DNA from 3 places in the Pseudomonas sp. GW-45 genome. Region 1 is predicted to be linked to each of the others. Evidence: predicted binding sites of a transcription regulator. Region 1 holds the regulator's gene; each other region holds the start of a gene.
What was found. Region 1 encodes LexA, which represses DNA repair genes until DNA is damaged. Its sites were predicted from a motif close to CTGTNTNNNNANACAG; they were not measured.

Region 1 (7,492 bases):
TTTGAAGAAACAGTAGAGGTTGACGGCAAAGCATATCCGCGCTTTACCTTTATCAACGAAGACGTGTAGGCTCTGGCCCCTCCGGCCGCCAGCAGACCCTTTTACGCTAGCGCCACAGGGTCTGTGGACCATTCAAATAGCTTGAGTCAGGAAAACGATTACCTATGGGAAAAGCACTGGTCATTGTGGAATCACCGGCCAAAGCCAAGACGATCAACAAATATCTTGGTAACGATTTCATTGTGAAGTCGAGCATCGGTCACATTCGCGATCTGCCCACTAGCGGTAGTGCCAAGACCGACAGCAAACCCAAGGGAGGTCGCAAAGCGGCACCCGCCAGTGAGCAGGAAAAACTGGCTAAAGCGCGCGCCCAACTGGTCAAGCGTATGGGCGTGGACCCGGACAACGGCTGGGCTGCCCAGTATGAGATCTTGCCGGGCAAAGAAAAGGTTGTCGATGAACTGCGCCGCTTGGCCAAAGATGCCGACACCGTTTATCTCGCGACGGATTTGGACCGCGAAGGGGAGGCTATTGCCTGGCACCTGCGGGAAAGTATCGGTGGTGACGAAAGCCGCTATAAGCGCGTGGTGTTCAACGAGATCACCAAGAAAGCCATTCAAGAAGCCTTTTCTAAGCCGGGTAAGCTGGACCTGAATCGAGTTAACGCGCAGCAAGCCCGTCGTTTTCTTGATCGCGTGGTTGGTTACATGGTGTCGCCGCTGTTGTGGCAGAAAATTGCCCGTGGCCTGTCTGCTGGTCGAGTCCAATCGGTCGCGGTAAAGCTGATTGTTGACCGCGAGCGTGAGATTCGCGCCTTTATTCCGGAAGAATTCTGGGAAATTCACGCGCAACTGCATACGCCTAAAGCTGAAGCGGTGCGTTTTGAGGTGGTTAAGCAGGCCGGAGAGGCCTTCAGGCCAACAGAAAAGGCGCAGACAGACGCTGCGCTGGCTGTGCTCGAGAAAGCTGAGTACCGCGTTCTCAAGCGTGAAGACAAGCCAACCAGCTCACGCCCCAACGCACCTTTTATTACCTCCACGCTGCAACAGGCTGCCAGTACGCGCCTGAGCTTCAGTGTGAAGAAGACCATGATGATGGCCCAGCGTCTGTATGAAGCGGGTTATATCACCTACATGCGTACCGACTCGACCAATCTTTCGGTCGATGCCGTCAGCATGGCGCGCGACTATATTGAAAAAACCTTTGGTAAGGATTACCTGCCAGAGAAGCCTAACTCTTACAGCAGTAAGGAAGGCGCGCAGGAAGCGCACGAAGCGATTCGCCCCTCCGACGTCAAGCTCAAGCAGACTGATTTGAAGGGTATGGAGCGTGATGCCGAGCGCTTGTATGAGCTGATCTGGCGTCAATTCGTGGCCTGTCAGATGACGCCTGCCAAGTATTTGTCTACTAGTATTCAGGTCGGCGCTGGTGATTTCGAGTTGCGCGCCAAGGGGCGTATTCTCAAGTTTGATGGTTACACCAAAGTGATGGTGCCGCAGGGTAAGGGTGGCGAAGACGAGGTGCTCCCGGATATCAGAGTTGAAGATCTGCTGGCGTTGCAGGCGCTGGAGCCAAAGCAGCACTTCACCAAGCCGCCGTCGCGTTATGCCGAGGCCAGCTTGGTAAAGGAGTTGGAGAAGCGCGGTATTGGCCGTCCATCCACTTACGCATCGATCATTTCAACGATTCAAGAGCGTGGTTACGTTGCGCTTAATAATCGTCGTTTCTACGCCGAGAAAATGGGCGACATTGTCACCGAGCGTTTGAGCGAGAGCTTTCCTAACCTGATGGACTATAGCTTCACTGCTCGCATGGAAGAGTCGCTGGATGATGTTGCTCAAGGCGAGGTTATCTGGAAGCAGGTGCTTGATGATTTTTACGCAGACTTCAGTACCAAGCTGAAAGCGGCATCGTCTGCGGACGATGAGCGCAGTATGCGTGCCAATCAGCCCACACCCACCGATATCGCCTGTAAGGTCTGTGGTCGTCAGATGATGATTCGCACAGCGTCTACTGGCGTTTTCCTTGGCTGCTCGGGCTATGCGTTGCCGCCCAAAGAACGCTGCAAGGAAACCATTAATCTGGTGCCGGGCAACGACGTGGCGGCGGACGATGATGAAGGTGAGTCTCGCATATTACGTGCTAAGCATCGTTGCCCAATTTGCAGTACGGCAATGGATAGCTACCTGGTCGATGAAAAGCGCAAGCTGCATGTGTGCGGTAATAACCCTGACTGCAGTGGCTTTGAAATAGAAGCCGGGCAATTCAAGATCAAGGGCTACGACGGACCCATCATTGAGTGCGATAAATGCGGTAATGAGATGCAGCTGAAGACGGGTCGTTTCGGCAAGTATTTCGGTTGCACCAATAGCGAGTGCAAAAATACTCGTAAACTACTGAAAAGTGGTGAAGCGGCACCGCCAAAGATGGACCCAGTGCCGATGCCTGAGCTGAAGTGCGAAAAGGTCGATGACGTCTATATTTTGCGTGATGGTGCGTCCGGGTTGTTCCTGGCCGCCAGCTTGTTCCCAAAAAACCGGGAAACGCGGGCGCCTCTGGTCAAGGAGCTGTTGCCGCACAAGAAAGAAATTGACCCCAAGTACCACTTCCTTATGGATGCTCCGGTAGCTGATCCGGACGGCAATCCGACAGTGGTTCGTTATAGTCGCAAGACCAAAGAGCAGTACGTGCAAAGTGAACTTGAAGGCAAGCCTACCGGCTGGCGTGCCTTTCACGATGGCAAAGCCTGGTCGGTGGATGATGGCCGCAAGAAAGCCAAGCGCTGAGGTGGTTCTGCATGGCTAACGAAGTTTATACCCGAACTAACCAAGCCTTGTTCTTCGCGCGTAAAGCACTTGATTCCTGGGCTCAGGCCCAAGCGTCCGATGCTGTGGATGCGATGAGTCAGGTGCAATACCATCAAGAGCACGCCATGTTTCATCTGTATAGGGGCGTGCTTGCGGTAGTACACGAGGTTGCGGATCTGTATCGCTGGCCGCTAGTCGATTTGCGCCAGGTCGAAGCAGCTTTAACGCCTGCCGTAGTAGCTCGCTTTCCCGGACCTGAGTTAGCGGAGCTGACGGAGTTGGCCGACAACCGCGACACTTGGTTGGCCAAGCTATTGGCAGCCTGGCAGCAGTTGCAGGCACCGCCTGCCCCTGTAGCTGCGGCATCTGCGAGCAGCTTGATCGCCAGCAGTGCAATTAAGTCCGGTCAGTGGACGTTGGATGATGCGCAGGAAGCTTGGTCAGCGCTTTCTGAGCGAGTCCGCAGCTATCGCGAAGGTATGTTGGAGTGGTAGCGGGGCTGCGGCGGCAGGTGCGTTGTGATACACTGCGCGCCTGCACTAGAGGAGACCAGATGAGATGCCTTCACCCTTTCTTGAGATCGTAGAGCTGTCCAACGGCAAAGTGGCTTTGCGCCGCTCAGACGAAGAGGGCGAGCCGTTGCTGGTTATCGAGTTTTCGGTAGATGCCAAAGACTATTTGCAAGGCAACTACATTGAAGTGGCCAAGGCCATGATCAGTGCAGGTATGCAAGCGGCTGGTCAGTTGGAAGAAGACGAGGACGAAGATGAGCACATTCCCGAGGATCGTGTTCTTCACTAAGCGATAAGAGCTTTGCAGCGCTATACCGTGTTGATGAATGTGGCAAAGCCAAGAAAAACTGACTAGCAACGAATTAGAAAAAAGGCCGCAGGTGTTACCTGCGGCCTTTTTTGCTTTCTGCTTTTTGCTCAGGCAGCTTGCAAGCGGATGTTGAGACTGCGGCAGAGCCCGGCTTGTGCCGCGCGTTCAAGGCGTGGCTTGCTGCTGCTATCGGGGCACAACCAGCTGACGACGGTATGGCTACCGCCGAGCTTAAGTAGGTCGCAGCACAGTGTGGTCGGGTCCATGCCGGGTTTGGAACGAACTATCATGATGCGCGCCGCGTCTAGGTCGGCATTGCGTAACCATTGATTGCTCAGGCTGGCTGGCGGATCAATCAGGGTAAGCCAGCGAGGAGCAGCGCTATTGCTCAGGTCGCGCAGTACGGGAGCAAGCCATTGTAAACATTGACGTGCAGCGCCTTGTAAGCTGATTTCGCTATAGCCGTATTCCTGTTCCTCCTGCGAAGGCAGTGGCGTTTGCTGCTTGGCACGTGGGCGAGCAAATTGGCTGTGTTCCATACGCGATGCCATCAAGGCGTTATGAAACAGGTCAGCTTGGGTCAGCGTCTGTTGATCAAGGCGGGCGTACTGCATTCTCAGCTCCTCAGCGGCGGATTACACCGACGCTCAAACCTTCAATGGTAAGTTCCTGTTCTGCCAGATTGATTTCAATCGGCTGAAATTCGGGGTTCTCTGCAATCAAGGACACTTTGCGGCCTTGCTTCTGGAAGCGTTTGACGGTGACTTCATCGCCGATGCGCGCTACCACTACCTGGCCATTGCGTGCCTCGCTGGTACGGTGAACGGCCAGCAGGTCTCCATCCATGATGCCAATGCCCTTCATGCTTTCGCCCTGTACGCGCAGCAAATAATCGGCGCGAGGATGGAAGAAGCTAGGATCTATGTGGCAATGGTCTTCGATATTTTCCAGAGCCAGCAGGGGAGCACCAGCGGCAACTCGGCCGATCACGGGCAAGCGGTCGTCACTGGCCTCGGTCTCGGATTCCGGCAAGCGAATACCGCGGGACGCGCCAGGGATCATCTCAATTGCACCCTTGCGGGCCAAAGCGCGTAAATGGTCTTCAGCGGCGTTGGGTGATTTGAAGCCCAGGGTTTTAGCGATGTCTACGCGGGTAGGTGGGTAGCCATTGCCATCCATGTATTCCTTGATGAAGGCCAGTACCTGCTGTTGTCGTGCGGTAAGCTTCTGCATGGAGTTGAGCCTGTTTTTTTATCCAGTAGCTGTGATTATATACAGTTGTTCTGCTTGGGCAAGCGCTGATTTTGTAAACAGGCTGTCGCGCTTGGCGTGGGGAATAATTAGTGCGACAGTTCAGTAGCTTTATACAGGGTTGACAGTTGATTTGTTTTAAACGTATGTTTGAAACAAATGTTTGTACCTTGGGAGCCCCGCATGGCGCAGTCTGATACCGTTAAACGCATATTGGATGCAGCAGAGCAGCTGTTTGCAGAAAAAGGCTTTGCTGAAACTTCACTGCGCTTGATCACCAGTAAAGCCGGTGTGAACCTGGCGGCAGTGAATTATCACTTCGGTTCAAAAAAATCGCTGATTCAAGCTGTCTTCGTGCGTTTTCTCGATCCTTTCGTTAGCAGCCTAGAGCGCGAATTGGACCAGCATGAGCAGCGCGGAGACCTGCGTCAGCTGAGCTTGGAAGGTTTGCTTGAAATGCTGGTCGATCAGGCCCTGACGGTTAAGCCGCGTAGTGGTAATGATCTTTCTACCTTTATGCGCTTACTGGGCTTGGCATTTAGTCAGAGTCAGGGGCATCTGCGTAAGTACCTCGCCGAAGTGTATGGCAAGGTGTTTCAGCGCTACATGGCGCTGGTGGTTAGCGCCGTACCGAGCATCCCGCCAGCGGAGTTGTTTTGGCGAGTGCATTTCATGTTGGGTAGTGCAGCCTTTACCATGTCCAGCATGAAAGCGTTGCGCGCCATTGCTGAGGCTGAGTTCGCGGAACATCGCGCGGTTGATGAAGTGCTACGCCTGATGGTGCCATTTCTTGCGGCTGGCATGCGCGCCGATAGCCTGCCGGTTAAGCCGGTCGCGGCAGCAGCTGCCGAAGTAGCCTCATCTTAGCGGCGCCTAGCGCTGGCATAGTTTAGCTTCCTCGCCCTTACCTATACGTGGCTGATCCGTTATCGTATGCGTTGGTAACGGAGACGACCATGCAGTTGGATCATATTCACATATCTATTGCAGCGCAGCAGCTCACCGGGTTTTGCGGCGGGAGTGTTGTGTGTCGCTTTCCTATTTCAACAGCACTGAACGGTCTGGGCGAGCGCTCGGGTTCTGGTTGCACGCCGCGCGGTGAGCACCGCGTGCGCGCGCGTATTGGTGATGGGCAACCTTTGGGCTCGGTATATATTGGCCGGCGCCCGACGGGTGAGGTATGGACGCCCTCGCTGGCTGCAACCCACCCAGAGCGCGATTGGATACTGACTCGCATTCTATGGCTGTGTGGCAATTCGCCGGGCTTTAATCGCGGCGGACAGGTTGACTCACAGCGTCGCTACATTTATCTGCACGGCACGGGCGATGACCAGCCGATGGGCGAACCTTTGTCCCACGGCTGCATTCGCCTGCGCAATGCAGACATACTGGAACTGTTCGATAGTACGCCGGTCGGTTGTACTGTTCAGATAGACGCCGCCTAAACAGGCGCTGCGTGTCCTTTTGTCAGGAGATAGTTGCTTGAAACAAGGTTCGTTGATGCTGGATCTGCCCGGCCTATGGCTGGAGTCCGAAGATCGGCAGCTGCTGCGCCAGCCCGAAGTGGGTGGCATGATTCTGTTTGCTCGCAATACGGAGTCCCCCGCACAAGTGCGCGAATTAGTGACCTCCATTCGGGCTATTCGTCCCGATATGCTGATTGCTATCGACCAAGAGGGAGGGCGTGTGCAGCGCCTGCGCCGAGGGGTGCATCGTTTGCCCGCGTTGGCAGATATCGCAAAAAAGGGCGGTGATCAGGCTGCGGCCGCTGCGCGTGCCGCAGCTTGGTTGATGGCGACTGAGATGTTGGCCTGCGGTATTGATATCAGTTTTGCGCCGGTATTGGATTTGGAGCATGGACGCAGCAAAGTCATTGGCAACCGTTCTCTGGGTGCCAATCCGGAGCAAGTCAGTTTTCTCGCCAGCGCTTATATCGACGGTCTGAATCAGGCGGGTATGGCGGCTACCGGAAAACACTTTCCCGGCCACGGCTGGGCTGAAGCGGACTCGCATTTTGCGCTCCCGGTAGACGAGCGCAGCGAAGCGCAGATTCGTGAGCTCGATCTCAAGCCCTTTGCGCTGCTCGCCAACCAGTTGGGGGGCATCATGCCGGCGCACGTGGTGTATTCGCAGGTTGATTCATTACCGGCCGGGTTTTCTCGTTACTGGCTGCAGACTATTCTGCGCGAGGAGCTGGGCTTCACCGGCGTCATATTCAGCGATGACCTGACCATGGCCGGTGCGCATGCTGTAGGGGGTATTCCTGAGCGTATCGACGCTGCCGTCGCCGCCGGCTGCGACATGCTGTTAATTTGCAATGATCGAGCCGCTGCAGAAGAGGGCCTTGTGCATGCGCAGCAGGTGGGTCTGCAGGCGCCGGCTAACATAGCGCGCATGCTGGCGCGGCGCACGGTATCTATCGATTACAAAGCAAGCCCTGATTGGGGCGTGCATTACTCATTACTCAGAGAGTTGGGCCTGGTTTGATTGAAACGATTGATGAACTGACAGCAAAACTGAATTTGGATCAAATGCCCATTATTGGCGAGGCTTGGATATATCAAGTTTTCGCGGTAGTGATGTCGGCTCTGGTTGCGGCCTATGTGGTCAAG
Region 2 (7,492 bases), 1.8 Mb from region 1:
AAAATGGACTCGGGGATTTTCCACCATGGTATTGCACTTGAAACGTATCCTTGTGCTGGCATTGCTGTTCATGGCGCCACTCGCCCATGCTGATATCCAGCGACTGCAGCAACTACATGAGTTTCGCAGCCAGGGATTCCTCGCAGGCACGTACATTCTGATCGACAACAATCTCTTTGAACGCGTACGGGAGCCCGGCAACCGCGAGATATATCGTGAAGCCCTAGGTGACATGGACAGCCTGCTCAGGCAAATGGGCGATCCAGGCGAACTGCGCCCACTGTATAACGACTTTGCCAGCCTGACCCGCGAGCTAGAGCAACTCCCCGAAGGCGAGCAAGCTTATTACGGCCTAGCGACGGTCAATCGCATCATGATGGCCCACGGCAAGCTAGAAAACGCCGCGGCCGAGCTCTATAACGCAGAAACCACCGATGCTCCCGCACCATTGCTGGCCTTGCACAAACAGAGTACTGAAATTAGTCGTATCTTATTGCTGTATGAAAACAACATGTTCAGCTCAGTAGGCATCTACTTCATCCAAGCCCAAGAGGGTGTTTTCGACACCCTGGACGCGCGCATATCAGAAGGCTCGGCAGAACTTAAAAGCTTACTGCCTGACCATCAAGACACATTTAACCAACTGGATAAGCAATACAGCTTTATCCAGCCACGCCTGATCAACCACCACACTGACTGGGTACCGACTATCGCTGCCTTCTACCTACACAAAAACATCGAAACCCTGGATACCTTATCCAGCGAGCAAGCTAGCCTAGCCAAGAATTAGGCCGGTCAGCAGCAAGACATAAAAAAAGCGCGTACTGCCTAAGCAGATACGCGCTTTTTTATGGGCTAGCCTTTAACTAGCCCTTCAAATCGAGCACATCCTGCATATCAAACAAGCCCGAATCACGCCCTTCAAGCCAGAGCGCGGAGCGCACTGCACCTTTAGCGAAGGTCATACGACTGGAAGCCTTGTGGGTAATTTCTACCCGCTCACCCTCAGTGGCAAAAAGCACAGTGTGATCACCGACCACGTCACCTGCACGCACAGTCGCAAAACCTATTGTTTTGGCATCGCGCGCGCCTGTTTGGCCTTCGCGACCATACACGGCCACCTCAGCCAAATCGCGGTCCAGCGCCTTTGCGACGACTTCACCCATACGCAGGGCTGTTCCGGATGGCGCATCAACCTTATGCCGGTGATGAGCTTCAATGATCTCGATATCAGCATCATCCCCCATGACCCGTGCCGCCATATCCAGCAACTTAAGGCATAGATTCACACCTACACTGAAGTTCGGTGCAAAAACGATAGGGATACGCTTACCGGCCTCAGCCAGCTGCATCTTCTCATCCTCACTGAAGCCCGTCGTTCCAATGACCATTGCTTTGCCAGCAGCGAGACAGTGCTGCACGTCGTTGAGCGTAGTGGTGGGATGGGTGAAATCGATCAGCACATCAAAATCGTTCAACACATGCTGAAGGCTACCGCTAATCGCCACATGCAATCGACCGACGCCGGCCAGTTCTCCGGCATCCGCTCCGATTAAAGAGCTTTCCGGACGCTCGATGGCAGCAGTAAGCGCGGCGCCCTCCGCCTGACCAACAGCCTCGATCAGGGTTTTGCCCATGCGCCCTGCTGCGCCGATTACCGCTATGCGTACCATCTTGCGCTCCCGCCTCAGAATTTCATGTCTTCAAAGAAGTTTTTCACGCCGTCGAACCAGCTCTTGGCACGCGGTGATTGGCTCGACCCTTCTTCTTCCAGGGTTTCGCGCAGCTCTTCCAACAGCTCACGCTGACGCTTGGTCAAGTTGACCGGCGTTTCCACCGCGACACGACACAAAAGATCACCCGCTGAGCCGCCACGTACTGGCGTCACGCCTTTGCCACGCAAGCGGAACAACTTACCAGTTTGCGCTCCATCAGGAATCTTCAGCTTGACGCGCCCATCCAACGTGGGCACTTCCAACTCGCCACCTAAGGCCGCATCAACAAAACTGATCGGCACTTCGCAGTAAAGATTTTTACCATCTCGCTGGAATATCTTGTGCTCGCGCACTGATACAACCACATAGAGATCACCCGCCGGACCACCGTTAACCCCGGCCTCACCCTCACCTGCCAGGCGAATACGATCGCCGGTATCGACACCCGCGGGGACTTTGACCGACAGGTTTTTCTGTTTCTCGACCCGACCATCACCATGACAGTCTTTACACGGATCGGTGATCATCTTGCCGGTACCGTGACAGCGCGGACACGTCTGCTGGACAGAGAAGAAACCCTGCTGCATACGCACCTGGCCATGACCGGCACAGGTCGTACAAGTACTCGGGGTAGTACCCTTCTTCGCACCTGAACCATCGCAGGTTTCACAACCCACCAACGTCGGTACTCGGATAGTCACAGAGGTACCGCGAACGGCCTCTTCCAAATCCAATTCAAGGGTATAGCGCAAATCACTACCGCGCTGAGCGCTGGAGCGGCCACGACCACCGCCGCCACCTCCCCCAAAAATATCGCCAAATACATCGCCGAAAATGTCGGAGAAGTTGCCGCCACCATAGCCGGCGCCACCACCGCCCATGCTCGGATCAACGCCAGCATGACCGTATTGATCATAGGCCGCACGCTTGCTGGCGTCGGTCAGAATCTCATAGGCTTCAGTTGCTTCCCTGAACTTTTCATCAGCCTTTTCATCATCCGGGTTACGGTCCGGATGAAACTTCATCGCCAAGCGGCGATAAGCCTTTTTCAGCTCGGCTTCGCTGGCGCCCTTCTCGACACCCAGCACTTCATAATAATCACGCTTGGACATTTACTCAGTTCCCTTCACATTCGCTCAGCACAAACGGCAACGCGGGAGAAGCTCCCGCGTTGCCTGGCAGAGTCGGCGTGCAGCTCTGTCGCAGCATTGCTACAGAGCCACAAAACCTTGTTTCATCAAAGACTTACTTGTTGTCCTTGACCTCTTCGAACTCGGCATCGACAACGTCGTCGCCATCATTACCTGCGTCGGCGTCAGCAGCCTGCGCATCAGCCTGGCCTGCTTGGGCCTGGTCGGCGTACATCTTCTGTACCAATGGACCTGATGCTTCAGACAGCGCATTGATTTTGGCTTCAATAGCGTCTTTATCATCGCTCTTAATAGCTGCTTCCAGATCAGTCAGCGCTGCTTCAATCGCTGTCTTCTCTTCTTCAGTGGCCTTATCACCCGCCTCAACCAACGTCTTGCGTGTCGCGTGTACCAACTGATCAGCTTGGTTGCGGGTGGTTACCAGCTCCTCAAACTTGCGATCTTCGTCAGCATTGGCTTCAGCGTCACGGACCATTTGATCAATCTCTTCATCCGTCAAGCCGGAAGAAGCCTTGATCACGATGGACTGTTCCTTGCCGGTCGCCTTGTCTTTCGCAGACACATTAAGAATACCGTTAGCATCGATGTCGAAAGCGACTTCAATTTGCGGCACGCCGCGCTGTGCTGGCGGGATATCGGCCAGATCGAAACGACCCAACGACTTGTTCTGGCTAGCCTGCTTGCGCTCACCTTGCAGCACGTGAATGGTCACGGCTGTCTGGTTGTCGTCAGCCGTCGAGAACACCTGAGACTTCTTAGTCGGAATAGTGGTGTTTTTCTCGATCAGAGCAGTCATTACACCACCCATGGTTTCGATACCCAAAGAAAGCGGCGACACGTCGAGCAGCAACACGTCTTTTACATCACCAGCCAGTACCGCACCTTGAATGGAGGCGCCAATGGCGACCGCCTCATCAGGGTTAACGTCTTTACGTGGCTCTTTATTAAAGAACTCGGAGACGGTTTTCTGTACTAGCGGCATACGCGTCTGACCACCAACCAAAATCACGTCGTCGATTTCGGAGATATCCAAACCTGCGTCCTTCATAGCAACACGGCAAGGCTCGATGCTGCGCTTGATCAGCTCTTCAACCAACGATTCCAACTTGGCGCGGGTCACTTTAACGTTCAAGTGCTTAGGCCCAGTTGCATCTGCTGTAATGTACGGCAGGTTGACGTCGGTTTGCTGGCTAGATGACAGCTCGATCTTGGCTTTTTCCGCAGCTTCCTTCAAACGCTGCAGGGCTAGCGGATCGTTGTGCAGGTCAACGCCATTTTCTTTCTTGAATTCATCCGCCAGATAATCGATCAGGCGCATATCAAAGTCTTCGCCACCCAGAAAGGTGTCACCGTTGGTTGCCAGTACTTCAAACTGGTGTTCACCATCCACTTCAGCAATTTCAATTACCGAGATGTCGAAAGTACCGCCACCCAGGTCATAAACCACGATAGTGGAGTCGCCACGCGCTTTGTCCATACCGTATGCAAGAGCCGCTGCGGTAGGTTCGTTGATGATGCGCTTGACCTCAAGCCCAGCAATCCGGCCCGCGTCTTTAGTAGCCTGACGCTGACTGTCGTTAAAGTAGGCTGGAACGGTGATAACCGCTTCAGTAACCGGCTCGCCAAGATAGTCTTCGGCGGTCTTCTTCATTTTTTTCAGGACTTCAGCAGACACCTGCGGTGGCGCCATCTTCTCGTCGTTGACCTGAACCCAAGCGTCGCCGTTGTCAGCTTTAACGATTTTGTAAGGCACCAACTTGATGTCTTTCTGCACAACTTCTTCGTCAAAGCGACGACCGATCAGACGCTTTACTGCGTACAGAGTGTTGTGCGGGTTGGTAACAGCCTGACGCTTGGCCGACTGACCTACCAAGGTTTCGCCATCATTAGTGTAAGCGACGATGGAAGGTGTAGTGCGGCCACCCTCAGCATTCTCGATAACTTTAGCGACGCCGTTTTCCATGATGGAGACACAGGAGTTGGTGGTCCCCAGGTCGATACCGATAATTTTGCCCATATTCTATTCTCCGAGTATTGCTGCCGCGTTTAGCCAGCGGCGAGGTTTATTCTGTGTATGAACCCTAGATGGGGTCATCAAAATTAATTTCAAGCCTGCTCATCAATCGACGGCGCGGGCTCTACAGGTGCCTTGCTGACGACTACCATGGCGGGACGCAACAAACGCCCACTCAGGGTGTAGCCCTTCTGGAACACCTTGATGACCGTATTGGGCTCAACGCTGTCGCGCTCTTCCATCGCCATGGCTTGATGGAATTCGGGGTTAAAGGGCTCACCCTCAGGTACCACCGGCACAATCTGGAAACGACTCAGGGTGTCAGCAAACATCTTCAGCGTCAGCTCGATGCCTTCACGCATCGGTTTGATGGCTGGGTCATCCGGATTAGACAGTTCCATACCACGCTCTAGGCTATCGAGAATCGGCAGCAGGTCATTGGCAAAACGCTCCAATGCAAACTTATGCGCCTTTTCCACTTCTTGCTCCGCTCGGCGACGTGCGTTCTGTACGTCAGCTGCTGCGCGTAAAGATTGATCCTGAGCAATTGCGAGCTGATCTTCCAGGCTAGCGATGCGGGCCGCAAGATCACCTTCAGGCGTATCCAGGGTCTCGTCTACCAGGCCATCCTGATCCTGCAGATCGGGTCTCTGTTCATCTGCCATCTGTTTCTCCTGTCATGCAAAAAAGGGGCGTACGGCGAGAGTCGATACGAACGCTGCACCGCCCAGCCCAGGTCTATTTAAGCCTTACTGGCAATCTATATGGGGTCGCAATTCGCGGCTTCAAGGGGAATTAGGCAAGTGACGTTGATTTTACACTCCCTCTTGTCGACGCGAAGCAAACTACTGTATAAATAACCAGAACACTTTCTCAGGGAGCGCGAGTCATGCTGGTACACCTTGCGGTCAATAATTACGCCATTGTCGACCACCTCGAACTAGAGCTGCGCGGCGGAATGAGTGTAATCTCGGGCGAAACCGGTGCAGGCAAATCGATCATGCTGGATGCCTTGGCATTGACCCTGGGCGGCCGTGCCGACAGCGGCGCCGTTCGCCCCGGCACAGACAAAGCCGACATTCTCGCCACCTTCGATGTAAGCGAGATTACCGAAGCACGCGAATGGTTAAACCAGCGCGACCTGCAACAAGAAGATCACCAGGTGATCTTGCGCCGCGTGATTACCGCAGAGGGACGATCTCGCGGCTATATCAATGGCGCTCCCTGCCCGCAGCAGGACCTACGCGCGCTTGGCGAAATGTTGATCGATATACACAGCCAGCACGAACACCAATCCCTACTTAAGACCGACACCCATCGCCGCCTGCTGGACGAGTTCGCCGGCGCAGGCGACCTGGCGCGCCAGGTTCATCTCGCCGCACAGCGCTGCAAACAAACAGAGAAAACGCTCAAGCAGGTCAGCCAGCAAGGCGATGAGCAGGCTGCTCGCCAGCAGCTACTGGCTTACCAGCTCGACGAATTAGAGAACCTGGGGTTGCAAGACGGTGAGCAAGAATCGCTGGAGAACGAACAGCGCCAATTGGCCAACGCCGATCAGATCCAACACTCTTGCCAGCAGGTCATCAATGTCTGCAGCGAGAACGATGCCGGCAGCGTGCTGGAAGCCCTAACGGCCAGCTTACAGCGCCTGGAAAGTGTGAAAGCGCACAATCCGCACTTGCGCGAGGCCAACGACTTGCTGGCCAGTGCGCAAATACAGATAGAGGAAGCCGTCGGCGAGCTGACGCGCTATTTGGACCACTTCGAAGCGGACCCAGAGCGTCAACAATATGTAGAAGAACGCATGAGCGCGATCTTTGAGCTGGCGCGCAAGCACCGCACTACCCCGCAAGAACTGCCTGCCTTGCAACAACGCCTGATCGACGAACTGGAAGCACAGCAACAACGTGGCGCGGATGCCGAGCAATTACAGGAAGAGCTGATCGCTTATCAAGAGCACTATAAAAAGCTGGCCGACAAGCTCTCTGCTAGCCGACACAAAGAAGCATTACGCCTGAGCAAAGCAGTCACCAAAGAAATACAGCAACTGGGCATGCCGGGCGGGCGCGTGGAGCTACAGCTCTCACCGCTCGACGCTGCGGGTTACTCAGTTACCGGGCAAGAAACGGTCGAGTTTCTGGTCAGCGCCAACCCAGGCCAGCCAGCCAAGCCGCTAGCCAAAGTGGCCTCCGGCGGCGAGCTATCACGTATTAGTTTGGGCATTCAGGTGATTACCGCGCAAACCTCTCGTGTGCCTACGCTGGTATTCGATGAGGTCGACGTGGGCATCGGCGGCCCCACCGCTGAGATCGTTGGCCAGCTGCTGCGCCAGCTGGGCGCTCGCGGCCAGGTACTCACCGTGACGCATCTACCGCAGGTTGCAGCGCAAGGCCATCAGCACTTGTTTGTAAGTAAACAGCAGACCAAGCACGAAACTCGCACCTGTATTGACCAACTTGATGAGCAGGCCCGAGTGCAGGAGGTTGCACGCATGCTCGGCGGTATCGACTTGACCGATGAGTCTCTCGCGCACGCACGCAAGCTGCTCTCAGCTGTGAGCTAAAAGCAGACACTGTAAGCAGCAAAGCCAGACCTAAACGGTCTGGCTTTGC
Region 3 (7,492 bases), 1.3 Mb from region 1:
CAGTAGCTGCGAGCCAACCAGCACTTTGCGCTGCTTATCGGCCAGATCACGCCAGACAATCACGTTAATCATGCCGAATTCGTCTTCTAACGTGACAAAGGTAACGCCGGTTGCTGTGCCCGGACGTTGTCGCCCGACTACCAGCCCTGCCACGGTGATCGGACGATCAGGCTCCAACTGCAATAAGTCGCGCGAGCTGCGACAGTGCCTAGCCCTCAACTCTGAGCGCAACAGACTCAGCGGATGGGGCCCAAGGGTAGTACCCAGACTGGCGTAATCGGCCTGCACCTCTTCTGCCACACTGGGCGTCGGAATCGCCGCTGGCGCTTCCGAAGGCATTCGCTGCCCACTAAACAAGGGCAACTGCGGCTCTACGCCAGCGATCGCCCAGCGAGCACGGAAACGACCACCAGCCAGCCCCCGCAGCGCGCCTGCATCCGCCAACAACGATCGTGCTCGGCCGGACAAATCCGCACGCTGCGCCAGATCAGCCACATCGGCAAAAGCCTGTTGCTCACGGGCCGCGACAATGCGGTTCGCATCCACTTCGCTAAAGCCCTTCACCTGCCTCAGCCCTAGACGAATCGCCAGCTGCTCGGTTTCAGCCGGCTCTAGCGTGCAGTCCCAATGACTGTAATGCACATCCACTGGGCGCGTTTCAATTCCATGCCGGCGCGCATCCTGCAAGAGCTGGTCCGGGCTATAAAAACCCATCGGCCAGCTATTAATCAGCGCACAGGTAAAAGCTGCCGGTTCATGGCATTTCAGCCAGCAACTGGCGTAGGTCAACAAGGCAAAGCTGGCAGCATGCGACTCCGGAAAGCCGTAACTGCCAAAGCCCTTGATCTGCTCGAAGATGCGCTCAGCAAACTCAAGCGTGTAACCGCGCTCCAACATGCCCTCGGTCAGCCGTTGCCGGTGATGCTCTAGACCGCCGCTGCGCTTCCAGGCTGCCATCGAGCGCCGCAACTGGTCCGCTTCGCCCGGGGTATAACCCGCCGCGACCACGGCCAACTCCATCACTTGTTCCTGAAACAAGGGCACACCCAAGGTGCGTTCGAAAACTTTCTCAAGCTCAGGGGATGGATAGACAACCGGCTCCTCCTTGTTTCGCCGGCGCAGGTAAGGATGCACCATGTCGCCCTGAATTGGGCCTGGGCGCACAATGGAAACCTCAATAACCAGATCGTAAAACGTACGCGGTTTGAGACGCGGCAGCATCGCCATCTGCGCGCGCGATTCAATCTGAAACACCCCCACAGTGTCGGCACGACTGATCATCTCGTAGGTCGGTTTGTCCTCAGCGGGGATGCTGGCTAGCGATAAATCCAGATTACGGTAATGGCGCAATAGATCGAAACAGCGACGCAACGCGCTGAGCATGCCTAGCGCCAGTATGTCGACCTTGAGCAGACCTACTGCGTCCAGGTCATCCTTGTCCCACTGAATGACGGTACGCTCGGCCATGCTGGCGTTCTCAACCGGAACCAGCGTATGCAGAGGCGCCTCGGAGATAACGAAGCCGCCCGGATGCTGTGACAAGTGCCGAGGAAAGCCGATCAGTTCACCCACCAGGGTAAGTACTCGATGCAGCACTGGGTTTGCCGCATCAAAACCTGCTTCAGACAAACGCTGCGCGTCTGGCACCTTGCTACTCCAGCGGCCGCAACACCGTGCAAGTTGATCGATCTGTTCTGCCGGCAATCCCAGTGCCCGCGCCACATCGCGTATGGCTCCAGCGCCGTGATAGGTGTTGGCTACAGCGGTGAGCGCTGCGCGTTCGCGACCGTAACGACGAAACACATACTGGATCACCTCTTCGCGACGCTCATGCTCAAAATCCACATCAATATCCGGCGGCTCATCTCGCTCACGGGAAATGAAACGCTCGAATAGCAGGTTACTCTGCGCGGGGTTGATCTCGGTAATGCCCAGTGCGTAGCACACCGCAGAGTTGGCGGCTGAGCCGCGACCCTGACAGAGAATCTGCTGGCGACGGGCATAGTCGACTATGTCGTGCACGGTCAGAAAATAACTGTCGTAGCCTTTCTCGGCGATCAGCTGTAGCTCTTTATCGATCTGCTCCGTTACCTTGTCTGTCGCACCCTCCGGCCAACGCCAACGCACGCCGCGCTGGGTCAGTTCGCGCAGCCAGCTGCTCGGCGTATGCGCATCAGGCACGACTTCATGTGGATACTGGTAACGCAACTGGCTGAGATCAAAGCGGCAGCGGTCAGCGATCCTGTTACTTTCCACCAGCATCGCCGACGGGTAGATGGCCGTCAAAACCGATAAGCTACGCAGGTGGCGCTCGCCGTTAGCAAATAATCGGTTGCCTGCTTCCATTACCGTACAGTGATGGCGGATCGCGGTGATGGTGTCCTGCAGTGCACGTCGCCCACGGGCATGCATGTGCACATCACCACTGGCCACACAAGGAATACCCAGCCGTGCTGCCAAGCCCTGCAACTGATCCAGCCGACGCACATCATCCGGGCCACGGTGCAGCTCTACCGCTAACCACAGGCAATCACCAAAGCGCTCAGCAAGCCAACGGCCCTGCGTCTCGTCCACGTCTTCGTTCGGCAACCAGAGCGCGAGCAGGCCATCCAGGCCATCATTCAGATCCTCTGCTAGCAAACGATAGCTACCCTTCTCTGCACGCCGTCGCGCGACTGTCAGCAAGCGACAGAGATTTTGATACCCCGTCAGGTTCTCCACCAGCAGCACCAGCCGAGGGCCCTCCTGAATCTGCACTTCGCTGCCAACAATCAGTTTGAGTCCGGTAGCTTTCGCGGCCTGCCATGCACGTACAATTCCGGCCAGGGAGCCTTCGTCAGTAATCGCCAGCGCGTAATAGCCGTGCAGGCTGGCACGCTCAAACAGCTCCTGCGCACTGGATGCTCCGCGTTGAAAGCTGAAGTTGGACAGGCAGTGCAACTCGGCATAACCCGCGCTCATGCGAACCATCCGTGTATCCACAGCGACCCCGAATTACCGGTCGGATGAAAGGCCCAGGCGCGACGCCCATCGCGGGTTTCGATCAGGTAATAGTCACGGCGCACGTCATCGCCATCCCACCATCCAGACTCGATCCGTTCCGGGCCGCACAAAATCCGTGGAAATAAGTCGTCCAACGGCTGCGGCTCGCTCAGCAACCAGCCCGGGCGTGGCAGCTTGCTCAGCAGCTGTTTGCCGGTTGCTGGCACCGAGCTCCAAGCATGCTCCGGTCGATGGTCGGCGCGCAGCGCAATACTGTGTACCGCATCATCCCCTAAACGCGCACGCAACCGTTCGCGCAGTTGCTCCCAGGCCAAAGACTGTTGGGGCCGCTCCACGAATAGCTCACCGGCAGCCGGCACAAAACGTGGTAACTCCTGGGCACGCAAAGCAAACGCCAGGACCGGCGCGCGCAGCTGCACTGCCTCTAACCGCCCCCTCGCCAGCTCGAACAACATACCGGCTTCCCGCTCGGCGCTGAGTAGTCCAACGGGCACTTGGGTGGCTTCTCCGTCTCGATGCTCCAACCACAAAACAAAGCGCTGCACGCCGCAATCCCGCCCCGCCAGAAACACCGCCAGATCGGCCGTCAGACGACGCAACGGAAATAGCAAAGAAGCAATGGCTTCCACATCAAAGTTGAACTCTACCCGGCCGGCAAAATGATCTGGCGGCAGATAGCAGTCCAATGCCACCGGATGCAGGCCCTGCAGCTTATCCAGATGATCCAGCATAGTGCGCGGAAAGCGCTTGGCCAGGCTGTCACGCGGTAACGCCAGCACCTGCTGCAAACGGCGCAGGCCCATACCAGCCAAGGCACTGGCAACCTCAGGCGTAAAGCCACTGCGGCTCACCGGTAAATCCTTCAGGCAACCCGACAACTGTGCTTCATTGATGACTAACCCGTCACCGACATTAACCAGCACACGAGCCGCCAGTGCATTCGGCGCCACGGCAATGCGGTGGCGAAACCCCAGCGCTAATAACTCACACCGCAAACGCGCTTCAAAATCTGGCCAAGGACCGAACAGCTCAAGGCTGGTTTCGATCTCCAGCAGGAGTGCACGGGGATAATCGAGGCTGACGTGAGAGCTGTATTGATAAGCCCAGGCGGCGAGAAATCGATGCCAGTGGGTGATTTGCTCCGGGGCATACTCAACAGAGTCAAAATCGTCACTCAGCGCACGCGCAGCAGATAACGTTTGCCCGGCGCGCAGGCCCATTTCCCGCGCCGCCGGATTGACCGCCTGTAACAGCCTGCGCTGTGGCGTTCCGCTGAGCATGACCAGTGGGCGCGTAAGATCCTCGCGGCTACGCAGCACCGCGTCCAATGCCAATTGGGGAAATAAAATACAAGCCCAGCGCATACCGGCCTCAGTGATCCAAAATGAGCGGGGTGCTGGGCGTTAAACCACCGCGGCATTTGAGAATACGTAACTGTCTCGGTCGCAACTCCAGCATTAGCCGCAACGCAGCAGGCGAAGAGTTAACCGCCTCGCGTTGCGGACGCAGGGCAAAAGCCAGGGTGTCACCGGTTTCCGCTGCGACCTGCAGGCGCCGTAAGGCTCGGTCATCGGCACGCTCAGGCCAACAAAGTACCGCGCCGCAACTACCGGACCGTAAACACTGCTCGGCGGCCCAAAGCGCCTCCCGACCACTGGCTTGAATGATCGACAATCGAGGTAAAGTCACCTGCGCCGTCAGCCAGGCTGGTGGAAATGGGATGGCTGGCGGGCCAACCAGAACGACCCGCTCACCTGCTGCCGACAAACGAGCCAGCGTTGGCCACAGGAGCTGCAATTCGCCACTGCCGATGGCTGGCAGCAGAATTTCATTCAGTGCTGCCGCTTGCCAACCGCCACTCGGCAAAGCCGCATCCAACTGCGCATGCCCTGTGGATTGAGTGCGGGCGGGTGGCACATCCTGCCGCCCTCGCCAGACGCGCCGATCCTGCAGCAGACTATCGAGCGCAACAACCGATCCCATCGATCACCTCCTGGCAGGAATAAATTAACTGTACATACATACAGCATATTTATTCCTGTATAGCGGGTCAATCGCTAAACCGCAGGCACGACGAATGGGCAGTCAGTTACCAGCTAATCTGAACCAAAACATACAGGGGATGGGGACTCTTAACTCAGTGTTGGCGGTGCGCCAACCACTCCAGATCTTCGGGACGAGTGATCTTGATATTATCCGCGCGCCCTTCTACCAGCAGCGGGGCGTGACCCGCCCACTCCATGGCCGAGGCTTCATCGGTAATCTGTGCACCCGCCGCTAACGCATCAGACAACGCTTGCTGTAGTGGTCCGAGGCGGAACATCTGCGGTGTATAGGCCTGCCAGAACAACGCCCGATCCGGCGTCGCTGTAACCCGGCCATCGGTACCTATCTGCTTAAGCGTATCGCGGACCGGCACCGCCAGTAGACCACCCACCGGATCGTCCGCCAGCGTCGTCAGTAAGTGCTGTAAATCAGCGTTAGCCAGATTCGGCCGTGCTGCATCGTGCACCAGCACCCAATCGGCATCGGCCGCACCCAACTCACGCAAAGCAGCTAGCCCGTTAAGCACCGAGTCTGCTCGCTCTCGGCCGCCGGTCACACGGGTAATACGAGCATCAACGGCACAGGGCAGTTCAGGCCACCAGCTATCAGTCGCAGACAGCGAAACTACCAAACCACGCAAATCAGGCTGGTCGAGAAAACAATCGAGGGTATGTTCAATCAGGGTGCGTTGACCCCAGAGGAGATACTGCTTGGGACGGTCTGCCTGCATGCGCGAACCCACACCGGCCGCCGGCACTACCACCCAGAAAGGAAGTGTCACGGCGATTATTCGCCGCTTAACTGAAACAGGGTTTCGCCCTGCTTGACCATGCCCAACTCATGCCGGGCACGCTCTTCGACGGTTTCAACGCCTTGTTTGAGTTCGATTACTTCGGCAGACAATACGCGGTTGCGCTCGAGCAGCTGCTCGTTCTCACGCTCCTGCCCGGCAATCTGCTGCTTAAGCTGAGCCACGTGTGCCAAGCTGCCCTCGCCTACCCACAGGCGATATTGCAGACCAGCCAGCAACACCAAAAAACTCAGCCAAAGCCATTTCACAATATCGACACTCCGACAAAACACGCAAGGAGGCTAACGCCTCCCCTATCCAACATCAACCGTTGAACTCGGCGCGGCCCTTATAAGGCGCCTGACCAGCCAATTGCTCTTCAATACGCAGCAACTGGTTGTACTTTGATACACGATCAGAACGGCACAGCGAACCGGTCTTGATTTGACCCGCCGCAGTACCTACGGCCAAGTCAGCAATGGTGCTGTCTTCAGTTTCGCCTGAACGGTGCGAAATCACTGCAGTGAAACCAGCTGCTTTGGCCATTTGGATGGCTTCCAGCGTCTCAGTCAACGAACCGATTTGGTTGAACTTGATCAGAATAGAGTTACCGATCTTTTCATCGATACCGCGCTTGAGAATCTTGGTGTTGGTCACGAACAGGTCATCGCCAACCAGCTGCACTTTGTCGCCGATCTTGTCGGTGAGTACCTTCCAGCCAGCCCAGTCCGACTCATCCATGCCATCTTCGATGGAAATAATCGGGTAGCGCTCCGCCAAGCCAGCCAGATAATCAGCAAAGCCAGCCGCGTCGAACACCTGACCTTCGCCAGCCAAGTCGTACTTGCCGTCTTTGTAAAATTCGCTGGAGGCGCAATCCAGAGCCAAAGTGACATCATCACCCAAGGTATAACCCGCATTGGCAACGGCTTCGGAAATGGCCGCCAGTGCATCTTCATTCGAAGCCAGGTTAGGCGCAAAGCCGCCTTCGTCACCCACCGCAGTACTGAGACCACGGGCTTTCAGTACCGCCTTGAGGTGATGGAAAATCTCAGTACCCATACGCAGCGCTTCGGCAAAGTTTTTGGCGCCAACTGGCTGAACCATAAACTCTTGAATATCAACATTATTGTCGGCGTGCTCGCCACCGTTGATGATGTTCATCATGGGCACAGGCATGCTGTACTGACCAGGCGTTCCGTTCAGATCAGCAATGTGTGCGTACAAAGGCACGCCCTTGGCCTGTGCAGCTGCTTTAGCTGCAGCCAAAGAAACAGCAAGGATGGCATTGGCACCCAGGGTCGCTTTGTTGTCGGTACCATCGAGCTCAATCATCGCGCGGTCCAGTTCGACCTGTGCAATAGCGTCACGGCCAACCAGCAACTCGCGGATGGGCCCATTGATATTGGCAACTGCCTTGAGCACGCCTTTGCCCATATAACGGCTCTTGTCGCCATCGCGCAATTCCAGCGCTTCACGCGAACCGGTTGAAGCACCGGAAGGAGCGCAGGCTCTGCCAATGATGCCGCCTTCCAGAGTGACGTCCGCTTCAACAGTCGGGTTACCACGCGAATCCAGAATTTCGCGGCCTTTGATATCAATGATTTTTGCCATCTTTACTTATAAGCTCCATGTAACGGGTAATCGGGAATA

Region 2: a site for LexA is predicted at 5,729-5,744, ahead of recN (DNA repair protein RecN). Genes of this name have one in related genera too.
Region 3: a site for LexA is predicted at 5,015-5,030, ahead of imuA (translesion DNA synthesis-associated protein ImuA). Genes of this name have one in related genera too.

The regions. Positions count from the first base shown of each region.
Region 1 covers NZ_CM167674.1:1,230,560-1,238,051, forward strand. Annotated here, with positions in the region: gene AC1XYH_RS05510 (DUF1653 domain-containing protein) at 1-69, shown strand, start outside; gene topA (type I DNA topoisomerase) at 165-2,786, shown strand; gene AC1XYH_RS05520 (DUF6586 family protein) at 2,798-3,301, shown strand; gene AC1XYH_RS05525 (hypothetical protein) at 3,366-3,608, shown strand; gene sulA (SOS-induced cell division inhibitor SulA) at 3,737-4,243, opposite strand; gene lexA (transcriptional repressor LexA) at 4,254-4,862, opposite strand; gene AC1XYH_RS05540 (TetR/AcrR family transcriptional regulator) at 5,064-5,747, shown strand; gene AC1XYH_RS05545 (L,D-transpeptidase family protein) at 5,837-6,325, shown strand; gene nagZ (beta-N-acetylhexosaminidase) at 6,381-7,367, shown strand; gene AC1XYH_RS05555 (mechanosensitive ion channel family protein) at 7,364-7,492, shown strand, end outside.
Region 2 covers NZ_CM167674.1:2,987,383-2,994,874, forward strand. Annotated here, with positions in the region: gene AC1XYH_RS13840 (hypothetical protein) at 38-790, shown strand; gene dapB (4-hydroxy-tetrahydrodipicolinate reductase) at 867-1,673, opposite strand; gene dnaJ (molecular chaperone DnaJ) at 1,688-2,827, opposite strand; gene dnaK (molecular chaperone DnaK) at 2,961-4,883, opposite strand; gene grpE (nucleotide exchange factor GrpE) at 4,973-5,545, opposite strand; gene recN (DNA repair protein RecN) at 5,770-7,443, shown strand.
Region 3 covers NZ_CM167674.1:2,572,584-2,580,075, forward strand. Annotated here, with positions in the region: gene AC1XYH_RS11820 (error-prone DNA polymerase) at 1-2,961, opposite strand, end outside; gene AC1XYH_RS11825 (Y-family DNA polymerase) at 2,958-4,367, opposite strand; gene imuA (translesion DNA synthesis-associated protein ImuA) at 4,375-4,986, opposite strand; gene ispD (2-C-methyl-D-erythritol 4-phosphate cytidylyltransferase) at 5,141-5,779, opposite strand; gene AC1XYH_RS11840 (septum formation initiator family protein) at 5,836-6,108, opposite strand; gene eno (phosphopyruvate hydratase) at 6,164-7,453, opposite strand.